2 regions of the Pseudoalteromonas sp. SIMBA_162 genome follow, and region 1 is predicted to be linked to the other one. Evidence: predicted binding sites of a transcription regulator. Region 1 holds the regulator's gene; the other holds the start of a gene.
What was found. Region 1 encodes sigma-54, which starts transcription at its own class of promoters, with help from an activator protein. Its sites were predicted from a motif close to GTTGGCACGNNNNTNGNNT; they were not measured.
Positions count from the first base shown of each region.

Region 2: the regulator sigma-54 is predicted to act here: its motif matches at 1,206-1,224, upstream of R0J88_RS12010 (BON domain-containing protein).

Region 1 covers NZ_JAWJBQ010000006.1:181,857-188,007, forward strand. The annotation lists gene R0J88_RS06670 (calcium/sodium antiporter) at 1-8, shown strand, start outside; gene R0J88_RS06675 (KpsF/GutQ family sugar-phosphate isomerase) at 12-983, shown strand; gene kdsC (3-deoxy-manno-octulosonate-8-phosphatase KdsC) at 984-1,535, shown strand; gene lptC (LPS export ABC transporter periplasmic protein LptC) at 1,532-2,086, shown strand; gene lptA (lipopolysaccharide transport periplasmic protein LptA) at 2,076-2,612, shown strand; gene lptB (LPS export ABC transporter ATP-binding protein) at 2,609-3,334, shown strand; gene R0J88_RS06700 (RNA polymerase factor sigma-54) at 3,404-4,903, shown strand; gene hpf (ribosome hibernation promoting factor) at 4,930-5,217, shown strand; gene ptsN (PTS IIA-like nitrogen regulatory protein PtsN) at 5,222-5,674, shown strand; gene rapZ (RNase adapter RapZ) at 5,694-6,151, shown strand, end outside.
Region 2 covers NZ_JAWJBQ010000015.1:28,841-34,991, forward strand. The annotation lists tRNA gene R0J88_RS12000 (tRNA-Ile) at 23-99, opposite strand; gene R0J88_RS12005 (YqaE/Pmp3 family membrane protein) at 385-543, opposite strand; gene R0J88_RS12010 (BON domain-containing protein) at 607-1,170, opposite strand; gene R0J88_RS12015 (LiaF domain-containing protein) at 1,490-2,146, shown strand; gene R0J88_RS12020 (VOC family protein) at 2,202-2,618, opposite strand; gene suhB (inositol-1-monophosphatase) at 2,867-3,670, shown strand; gene R0J88_RS12030 (substrate-binding periplasmic protein) at 3,734-4,543, opposite strand; gene R0J88_RS12035 (bifunctional diguanylate cyclase/phosphodiesterase) at 4,575-6,151, opposite strand, start outside.

The sequences.
Region 1 (6,151 bases):
TAGGGTAAGTAATGGCAACGCTAAATTTTATTGAACAAGGCCTACGTGTATTAGACATAGAGCGCCAAGCATTGAGTGATATTGCACAATATGTGGATGAAAATTTTCATCAAGCATGTCAGTTAATATATGACTGCCAAGGGCGAACTATTGTTATAGGCATGGGAAAATCGGGTCATATTGGCAATAAAATAGCGGCGACTTTAGCAAGTACTGGCAGCCCTGCATTTTTTGTACACCCAGGTGAGGCAAGCCATGGCGACTTAGGTATGATCACTAAAAATGATGTGGTTATGCTAATTTCTAATTCTGGTGAAACAAGCGAAGTCCTCAATATAATTCCTGTTTTGAAGCGCCTTGGCGCAAAAATGATAGCCATGACAGGTAACGCAAGCTCAACAATGGCAACGCTTGCAAACGTACATATTTGCATAAAAGTTCAAAAAGAAGCCTGTTCGTTAGGCTTAGCCCCTACAGCAAGCACAACAGCAACACTTGCAATGGGCGATGCCATGGCGGTTGCACTGTTAGAAGCCCGCGGTTTTACAGCTGATGACTTTGCGCTATCTCACCCCGGCGGGAGTTTAGGTAAACGTTTACTGCTGACCCTAAAAGATGTCATGCATAGCGGTAAAAACACACCTATTATTAACGTTACGCAAACTATAAAAGATGCACTGATAGAAATGTCGGCAAAAGGCTTAGGCATGACAGCCATAGTTGATTCTCAGCAACAACTTGTAGGGCTATTTACCGACGGTGATTTACGTCGTATTTTAGAACAACGAATTGATATACATACAACACAAATAGATGTTGTAATGACCAAGTCCTGCACAACGGCAACGCAAGATATTTTGGCCGCTGAAGCACTTAATATTATGGAGCAAAAGCGTATTAATGGTTTAATCATCGTTAATGAGCAAAACCACCCTATTGGTGCATTAAATATGCAAGACTTACTAAAAGCAGGAGTATTATAAATGCAATTTGAAGAGCTCTATCAACCATTGAGTGAAGACGCAAAAGCACGTGCAAAAAAAGTAAAGCTACTTATTTGTGATATTGATGGTGTGTTTTCTGATGGTCGCATTTATTTGGGTAACCAAGGCGAAGAGCTCAAAGCATTTAATACAAAAGATGGCTTTGGCATTAAAGCGCTAATTAATAGCGGCTTTGAAGTTGCGGTAATTACAGGACGCCACTCAAAAATAGTACAACAGCGTATGACAAGCCTAACAGTACAACATATATATCAAGGCCAAGAAAATAAGCTACTCGCTTACGAAGAACTAAAAACAAAGCTCAATTTAAATGATGAGCAAATTGCCTACATTGGCGATGATGGCCCAGACATGCCAGTAATGGAGTTAGTAGGGTTTGCTGTTGCAGTAAATGACGCCCATCCGCTAATAAAACGTTTAGCGCATTATACAACAAAAATGCTAGGTGGCTTTGGTGCAGTGAGAGAACTTACCGACCTACTAATGCTTGAAAATAACAAACCTTTGACCACAAAAGGGACTAGTTCATGAATGCAGCGCGCATAATATTAAGCGTTTTATTCATCAGCTGTATGGTTTGGCTTTGGTACCCTTATTTCACACAAGTAAATTTACCACAACAAACCGAAGCAGACATAATTGCAAAGCCCGATTACACAGCCATAGAGCTAAAACAAACAGCGTATGACGAAAATGGGAAAATCAGCCATAAAGTAACGGCAGCGCGAATGGAGCTATATCAAGAATTAGGGTTTACCTTTTTTGATAAACCTATTTTTACGCTATACAACGACAAACAAACATGGCGAATTAACGCTAATGAAGCAACATTATACGAAGGCAGACAATTAATATTAGAAGGTAACGTTGTTGCTAGTAATTTAACTGATAACGCAATGATAGATAAAATTAATGCTGATAACATTCAGGTAGATATAAAATTACTAACGATGCAATCAGAGCAGCCTGTCATTGTTACAGGGCCCAATTTAAAAATCACCGGTAAAGGCTTAGAAGCCGATTTAAAAACCGAAGTGATAAAATTAATTAACCATACGCGAACTATTTATTATGACCAATAAACTATCAACACTCTTTATTATTCCAACATTTTTACTTGCATTAGGTACTAATGCCGCTGAACCAACAGCGCCAATTTCTGCAAATCAAATTTCGATTAGTGCGGATAAACAAGAGGGTCAACTAAAAGAAAACGTAGGTATCTTCGAAAAAAATGTTGAAATTATTCATGGCGACAGAAAAATTACCGCAGACCGCCTTGAGGTTCACAAGCGCGATGAGCTAGGCGACAACAAGCAATTGTTAATTGCCACAGGTACGCCTGCATATTTTGAAGAAAAACAAGCCGACGGCACAATAATGAGCGCCAGCGCTAATGAAGTTAGGTACGATGTTTCAACGCGTTTTTTAACATTAATTGGAGATGCAGAGATATCTCAAGCTGGGCAAAAAATGAATGCAAAAAGCATTACCTACGATATAGAACAGCAGCTTATTAGCGCCGAAAAAGATGAAAGTTCAACAGACCGTGTACACACTATCTTAGTGCCTGTGGAGCCTAAAAAAAATGACAAAGGCCAACCATGAGTACATTAAAAGCAGAGCTACTAGCCAAAAGCTACAAAGGCCGTGAAGTTGTAAAAAATGTGGGCTTAGAAGTTAAAGCTGGAAGTATTGTAGGCTTGCTTGGGCCAAACGGCGCAGGTAAAACAACAACCTTTTACATGATTGTAGGCTTAGTCCCTAGCGACAAAGGCAAAATATCTATCGATGATAACGATATTACGCTTTTACCTATGCACAGTCGTGCTAGATTAGGCATTGGCTACTTACCACAAGAGTCGTCTATATTTAGAAAATTAACAGTGTATCAAAACTTAATGGCTATTTTAGAAACTCGAAAGGAGCTCACTAAGCAAGCCAGAGAAGATACATTAAATAATCTATTGGATGAATTTAGCATTCAACACATTCGCGATAGCAAAGGTATGGCATTATCGGGCGGAGAACGTCGCCGAGTAGAGATTGCACGTGCTTTAGCCGCAGATCCAAAGTTTATTTTGCTAGACGAACCATTTGCCGGTGTTGACCCTATCTCAGTATTAGATATTAAAAAAATTATTGAACACCTGAAAAACCGTGGGATTGGCGTATTAATAACAGACCACAATGTAAGAGAAACCCTTGATGTTTGCGAAAAAGCCTACATTGTTTCTCATGGGGAACTGATTGCTTCTGGTACCCCTGAACACGTATTAAATGATAAAACTGTACGCGATGTATATTTAGGCGAGCAATTTAGGCTGTAACATTTACGCCTTATTTATAAGCATCTGCTAGTATTAATTATAACAACTTAAAAGGATTGTTAGAGATACATGAGGCAATCACTACAGCTGCGCATGGGCCAGCAACTTACAATGACACCTCAGTTGCAACAAGCTATTCGCTTGCTGCAATTAAGTACATTGGATCTTCAGCAAGAAATACAAGAAGCGCTCGACAGCAACCCATTACTTGAGGTTGAGGAGCAAGACTATGCCGATGATCTTGCGGGCAAAAATGAGCAAAAAGCAGATAATGATGAAGTTACAGTAACCGTATCTGCAGATGAAGCCCCTAGCGAGTATGAACAAGACAGTGGTGAAGCGCTTGCTAAAGATACCGTAAGTGACGACATGGCAATGGATGTTAGCTGGGATGAGTATATGAGTGCAGCCCCTGCATCATCTTCAGGCCCAATGCCTGAAGATGAGTCTATATATCAGGGCGCATCAACTGAAACGCTTCACGAATACTTAATGTGGCAATTACAATTAACGCCATTTAGCCCTACAGATGAAGCCATCGCTATTGCTATTGTAGAAGCGGTGGATGATTCAGGCATACTGACACTCAGCTGCGAAGAGATTTTAGAGAGCTTTAATCAAGATAACGACGATGACGTTGAGGTTGAACTTGACGAAATAGAAGCGGTTTTAAAGCGCATTCAGCTATTTGACCCAGTGGGTATTGCGGCACGTAGCTTACAAGAGTGCTTGTGTATTCAGTTAAATCAATTTGATAAAGGCACGCCTTTTATTGATGAAACAAAAATGATTTTAACAGAGCACATTGATTTGTTAGCTGCTCGTGACTACCGTACATTAATGAAAAAAACGAAGCTCAAAGAAGATGAGCTTAAAGAAATAATGACACTTATTCATACTCTCAACCCTAAGCCTGCAGACACAATAGTACGAGAAGAGTCTGAGTATGTAATACCTGATGTGTCAGTTAAAAAAATTAAAGGCCGCTGGATTGTAGAGTTAAACCCAGACAGCATGCCAAAAATTCGTGTAAACAGCCAATATGCAGCGATGTCGCGTACAGTTAAATCAAGCGGCGACAGTCAATTTATTCGCTCACATTTACAAGAAGCTAAATGGTTTATAAAAAGCTTAGAAAGTAGAAATGATACACTTTTAAAAGTAACTAACTGTATTGTTAAACAACAACAGGGCTTTTTTGAACACGGCCCAGAAGCCATGAAACCGATGGTTTTAAATGATGTTGCCGAAATGGTAGAAATGCACGAATCAACAATTTCGCGCGTAACTACGCAAAAGTATATGCACACACCGCGTGGAATATTTGAGCTTAAATACTTTTTCTCAAGCCACGTAAGTACCGAAAATGGTGGAGAATGTTCATCTACGGCAATACGTGCACTTATTAAAAAATTAATCGCAGCAGAAAACTCAGCAAAACCATTGAGTGATAGCAAAATTGCGGATATATTGGCTGAGCAAGGAATTAAAGTAGCGAGACGTACAATCGCAAAATATCGCGAATCTCTGGCTATTCCACCGTCAAATCAGCGAAAGAGCCTGATTTAAGACGCTAAACAAAGAGGGTAATGCTTATGCAACTAAATTTAACTGGTCGTCATGTAGAACTAACTGATTCATTAAGAGACTATATAAATACCAAATTTGCGAAGCTAGAAAGGCACTCTGATCATATTAATAATGTTCATGTCATTCTTGATATAGAAAAATTAAATCAAAAAGCAGAAGCAACTATTCATGTAAGTGGTGCTGAATTATTCGCATCCACTGAACATCAAGATATGTATGCAGCTATTGATTCATTGATTGACAAGCTTGACCGTCAAGTAATTAAACACAAAGAGAAGCTTGCTCGACACTAATATGATGAAATTAAGTTCACTTATATGCCAGGACTGCAGTAAAGCTGCGGTCCTTTTTAATAGTAAAAAAAGAATTTTAGAGTTTATTAGCGAGCTGGCTCACGATAAATTACCGTATTTATCTCAACAGGATATTTTGGGCGCTTTATTAACCCGCGAAAAGCTAGGCAGCACAGGGATAGGAAGAGGTATTGCTATTCCACATGGCCGAATGAGCGGCGCACAAGAACCTTTAGCATTGGTGTTAGTAAGTGAAACACCGATTAATTTTGATGCTATAGACAACCGCCCTGTTGATATTTTTGTTGCACTCATCGTACCTGAAGGCGATAACCAACAGCATTTAAAGACGCTAGCAACGATAGCTGATAAACTAAAAAATAAAGAATTTTGTAAGCAGCTTCGCTGTGCTAAATCGGATGCTGAGTTGTATCAAATTATTGTTGACCAATCGTAACAAATTTAAAGGGTGATTAATGGAGTTGATTATCATAAGTGGCCGTTCTGGTTCTGGTAAGTCGGTTGCTTTACGCGTTGTTGAAGATCTAGGTTATTATTGCGTAGATAACATTCCAGTAAATTTATTACCTTCTTTGGTAAGAAGCGTTTCTGATAACTACGATAAAATTGCCGTTAGTATAGATGTGCGAAATTTACCAAAAGAGCAAGATGAGTTTAATCACATCATCGAATACTTACCGGGTTTTACAAAACCAACGCTGTTCTACTTAGACAGTGAAGATCAAACCCTTATTAAACGCTTTTCTGAAACCAGACGCTTACACCCTTTATCAATAGATTCACTTCCGCTTGATTTAGCCATAAAAAAAGAAAAAGAACTTCTCGATGTGCTAATTACGCGCGCCGATTACATGATCGATACCAGTGAGCTAAGCGTTCATCAACTTGCTGAATCAATTCGCGAAAAAATATT
Region 2 (6,151 bases), on a different contig from region 1:
TTACTTGGAAAGCTTTGAAAAGTGGTGGCCCCTCCCAGACTCGAACTGGGGACCTAACGATTATGAGTCGTGTGCTCTAACCAACTGAGCTAAGGGGCCAACTTTATATAACTGCAAGGCAGTTAATTTTTGAAGCGTTCAGCCACAGAGCGACTAAAGCGGGTTGCAGTATAAAAACTTTTTTAGGGCTTGTCACTACCAAAAACCTTTATTTTAACAATCAATAAGCTAACTGCTTAAATTGTAATCTTTTAAAGAGTGTGAATGGGTAAATTTGGGGAGTTTTAGGAAAATAAAGTAAAAATGATTAAAAATAATATTTATTAATAGAATGCGCTGAGCGATATTTACTTACAACTGGCGTAAACATAGCTCAGCTGCGCATTATTTTTTAGCAATAATATAAATTGCATGTATTAACCCAGGGAAGTAACCCAATAGCGTTAATAAAATATTAATCCAAAAATGCATACCTAAGCCCACTTGTAAAAAAACACCTAGTGGTGGTAGCAAAACAGACAGTATTATGCGAATGATATCCATTATTTAGCTCCTTCAAACAGTTAAAAACAAAAGGCCCAGCAATGCTGGGCTTTGAGTATAACGTTATTCAGCTACGATAGATAAGTTATCTACCACATCACGTACGTCTTCAGCATTTTTAGCAATTTCGATTGCTAATTGCTTTTCCGCTGATGATTCAACTGAGCCGTTTAATGTAACAACACCATTATCGGTATCTACATCAATATCGGTTCCACCTACTTCAGAATCAAATAGGAAACGTGTTGTAATAACGGTGGTAATTTTAGCGTCCGTTAGGTCGTTATCATCATCCATCATTTTAGAATCTGTGTGTTTAGCGCTCATGTTTTTAACAACGGTTAGGCTGTTTTCAACGTCCATGACGCCATCTAGACTAAGTACAAGCTCTTCTGCTAGCTCTTTCTCTACTTCGCTATCAACTTTACCTGTAAGTACTACCTTGCCATTTGTTACATCAGTGTTTATGTCAAAGTTGTTTAGGTCTGTGTTCATAAGAAGCACAGTTTCTGCCTTGCCATCAATCCAAGCATCTTTACTTTCGTTTTCCCAGCTGTTTGCTTGTGCACCCATTGCTGTTGTACCAAGAACTAACGCGGCGATAATAGATTTGTTAAATGTTTTCATAATCTTTCTCCTTTTGATTAAAGACACTTTAACTAATGCGAACATCAAGCCAACTTTATTTACCGTTAAAAATCATAAACTTAACGAGAAGTATAGACTCTTATAGATTTAACGCATTCCCCTATTTACAGGCAAGTGAGTAAAACTTTCTCAAAGTGTGAAAATTACTAGATTATTGCTATTTTGGTTAATGTATCGTTAATATAACAACTAAACAAAAAGCCTTTAAAAATTAAGCTGTTGATAATAAACAAAATTAATTTTGGTATACGGTTTGCTAACTAGTTAACTAATAGCAAATACAATTAAGGAATGCCCCATGTCTGTAAAAGTTGAAGACCGCCCAATAGAGCAAGTACGCGAACAAGTGATTGATCAGTTAATTTATAACTATAGCCATGGCGTTATATCGGTTGAGGCATTTGAAAGACGATTAGACAAAGCAATGGATGCAAAAGACAATTCTGTGCTGCTTACGTTAGTAGAAGACTTAACACTTAATACCGACAAGCAATACATAGCTGAAAAGCAATCGCAGTTTACGCCTAATTACAGTGCTCAACAAAATAGCGATGACGACATCACACTGCGCAGTATTTTGGGTTCAAACGAGCGAAGCGGACAATGGGTGGTTCCTAAAAATATTTACCTAAATAATTATATGGGCTCTGTGGTGCTTGATTTCACCGACGCTATCTTTACGCATCAAAACGTGACAATTCATGTTAATTGTATTTTTGGTAGCGACGAAATTTACGTACCCGAGCATGTTAATGTTGTGTCCAAAATGTTTTGTATTTTAAGCACGCTAGAAAACAAATCAGTAACGTTAAATAAGCGTCAAGGTCCTACCATTCATATTGAAGGCAAAGCGATACTAGGGTCGGTTGAAGTAAAGATAAAACGTACCATAAAAGAAAAGTTCATGAGCTTTGCAAACGATTTAAAGTCACAGCTTGGAGTCAGCAGTAAATAAGTGCAACTGTATTTGCTTTAATATGGCTGCTTTTGGCAGCCATATAGTGGTGGGCTTAAAGATCATTATTTCGTTCTGCAGGTATATCCGACAAGTACTCTACAAACTCAACTTCAAAGCCCGAAGGGTCTCTGAAGTAGATATTTTTTCTAAATGGGTTTTCATTGCCTTGCTTATGAACTGAAAAACCCGCTTTATTTAAACGAGACACCGTATTATCTAAATTAGCCGTCACGTAAGCAAAGTGAGCAAACCCAACTTGATGCCCTGAAAGCGCTCTGTTTTCACCCTCACCATGATCGCTCATTGCTATGTATTGCGTGTCGTCACCAAAGTGGACCCAACGCCTTGGTTTTCCATACCATTCACCCCGCCCTTCACTTCGTATTACCCAGTGGGGAAAAATGGCTTGGTAAAAGCGAATCATGGTATCAATGTTTTTAACAACTAAATTTACGTGTTCTAAATACATACTGTTTCCTTGTGAGTTAATTTAAACACACAATAAAACCTCAAGTTAACTTTAGGTAAAGCGCTTTTTTTAAATTTTTAGTGGGTCATTAAAAATACACTTTTGTTTTAATTAAATGTGCAACACTTTCAAGGCTGTACAAAAAACACCCACAAGTATTTAGGGTTTATTGTTTACTTTATGTCAAAAGTCGCTAAAATACGCCGGCTGAAAATACAAACGTTCTTTTACAACCCAAAGGTAACTCCATGCATCCAATGTTAAACATTGCGGTTCGCGCTGCGCGTAACGCAGGCAAAATTTTACTTCGCGCTGGCGAAGATTTATCAAAAGTTGAAGTGCAACAAAAAGGCGCTAACGATTTAGTAACTAATATTGATAAAGAAGCCGAAGCCGTAATCCGTGACACTATTTTACAGTCTTACCCTACTCACTCTGTTGTGGGCGAAGAACTAGGTGAACACAAAGGCAAGGATGATGATTACCAATGGATTGTAGATCCTATCGATGGAACAACAAACTTCATCAAAGGTATTCCACATTACGCAATCTCTATTGCACTTAAAGTTAAAGGTCGTTTAGACCAAGCCGTTATCTATGATCCGATTCGTGGTGAGCTTTTCACTGCATCTAAAGGTCAAGGCGCACAACTTAACAGCAAGCGTTTACGCGTGAGTAAAACAACTGTTCTTGCTGGTACAGTTTTAGCAACGGGCTTTCCTTTTAAGCATAAACAACATACAGATGCATACACTGAAGCGTTTAAAGCGTTATTTGTTCACACTGCAGATATTCGTCGCGCAGGTTGTTCTGCATTAGACATGGCGTATGTTGCTGCTGGCCGTGTTGATGGCTTTTTTGAAATTGGCTTAAAACCTTGGCACTCTGCTGCAGGCGAGCTTATGGTTAAAGAAGCAGGTGGTATGGTTGTCGATTTTGCTGGTGGTAATAACTACAACCACAGTGGCAATATCATCTGTGGCGCGCCAAAACTGACTCAAGCTATTATTCGTGAAATTCGTCCAGTGTTAACTGAATCGTTACTTCGCTAATAAATTGCTTTTACCAATATAATTGGTACAACTAAAAAAGGAGCCTAGGCTCCTTTTTTGTTGTTAAAAATATGGGTTTATTAGCTTAATCTCTATAGTTTCCCCTTTTGTATAAGGAAGGGAATTTAAATCTGTAGCAAAGTATTCATAAAATAACGCATCAAACTCGCCGTTTTGCTGCATTATTTTAATTCCCTGCTCAAGCGCTTTAGCCAACTCAGGCTTATCCTTAGACACAAAATAATATAGCGCTGTTGGGTAGCTAATATATAAATTAGGCACAATACGTAAATTTTTGTGATCTCGCTCTAAAAGCTCAGAATTGACTTCAATAAATGATCGCGGAAAGTAATCTATGCGGCCTTGGCTAGTAAGCGCAAACATGGCTTTCAAGTTTGATAATGGTCTCACGTTTAAACCGTTATTAACCAATATGCGCGTATCAGGCCAATCATGCCCCTGTACCGAGCTCAGTTTTGATAATTGCTCAAGCGTTTTTATATCTTTAAATTTATCTAAATTCTGTTTATTTGTAACTAACGCTCTTTTGCCTATATACCCTTTGAACAATGGAATTTTAATAGCTGTTGCCAGTGACTCTCGTTCAGGGCTGCTCATACTCCAGTATAAATCAAGCGAGCTATCATCAAGTGACATTAAATTGCGTTGCTGATGCGGGTGTACAGCAACACGTTCTATTTCGACAGGATACTGGGCTCTTATCAATGCCTTGGTTAGCATGTCATTGAGGTAATCATCACGGGCAAAATGCGCATGTTGATCTTTCGGAATTTTTACAATATTAACTTCGCTTGCTACAACACTTCCAATAAACAAGCTCACTACACATACGATACACTTTAATGGCAACATCATGATCACCTATTAGTAAATTACCTTTTTACTATTTGCTAATCGCTACTACTGGAGGCGCTGGGCGCCTTCGCTTGCATGTAAAAAGATAGCTATGACGAAATCGTTTGGCTTCTTTCTTTGCATCCGTTGCTAATGCTGCAACCTGATGGCTATTTTTGCACTGCTGTAAATCGGGTTCAACTAATCCGATAGATAAGGTGAGTAACGGTACAAACTGCTTTTCACCTTCACGATTTGTAGCCCAATACCCTTTGCTAGCTATGTGATCGGGCGTAAAAAAAGCACGAGAACGATGTTCAAACTGTTCAATAATACGATTACAAATACTTACCGCATCGCTTTGGTCAAAAACAACCATAAAGTCGTCACCACCAATGTGTCCTACAAAGTTAGCACTATTTGTACAGGCTTGCACTGTTACATCAGCCAATAATTTAATAACACTATCACCACTCGCGTAGCCATAAAGATCGTTAAACTGTTTAAAGTGATTCAGGTCAATATAAGCAAGATGAAATTTATTTTTATTACGTAACCTATGCTCTATAGCTTCGTTTATTGCGACATTGCCTGGCAACATTGTTAGCGGGTTTGCATGTTGTGCGTGGCGAATTTTTTCTTCTGTTATATGTTTTAAAATGTCTCTAAGAGGCGCAAGCCCTAAATAATTGCCGCCTCTAGTAATAACAATATGGCGCCTAATATCGAAGTCTTGCTCAGTTATTTGCTTACTCACCGTATCTAGCTTTTGGTCCTCAGCAACAATCAGGGGTTGTTTATCCATTAACTCTATAACAGGGCGCTTATCATAAAGAGCATGACCATAGGGTGCTGCAAATACCTCGGTAAGTTGGTCTTTATGTAGTAGGCCCACTGGCTGACCCTGTTGATTAATTACAGGTATGCTAATAATGGCTTTGTCTTGCTCAAAGAGTAAATGAGCGTCTTTGCATCGGGTATCACTTGCTATGGCCTTTTGTGGTTGGCTTAGCGCGCCAATCGCCATTGACTGATCAAACTGATCACATAATTTAAATGTAAGTGCTTGTATTTGAGCAGAGCTAAAATCACGACTTGGTTGCAAGTTCGGTCGTTCAAATAAAAAACCTTGTACATTATTAATGCCTAAACTTTCAACCAGAGCGAGTTCCTCAGAGCGCTCAATGCCTTCTGCAATCACTAAGGTGTTTGTTGCTTTAGCTAAAACAATAATTGATTTTAAAAACTCCTTTTTAACCTCACTCTGATCGCAATGATCGATAAAATAACGATCTATTTTTACATAGTCAGGACGCAGTGCAGACCACTGCTTTAAGCCAGAGTACCCGGCACCTAAATCATCAATTGCAATGGTAAAACCGAGCTCTCGGTAATGCGCAATGGTTTTAAGTAATAAGTCGTCGTTATCTACTTTGTCTTGCTCTGTTACTTCTATAACAACACGATTAGTCGCTAAACCAAACTGCTCGGTTAGGTGGCGTGTTTCGCCTTTTGGGTGGCAAGGGTCTAGTAGCGTTTTTGGGCTCACATTTAAAAAAAGCTTACCTTGCAAATTTAGCTTAACAAAGTTTTCTATTGCCTTTGAGCGGCATAGTAGCTCTAGCT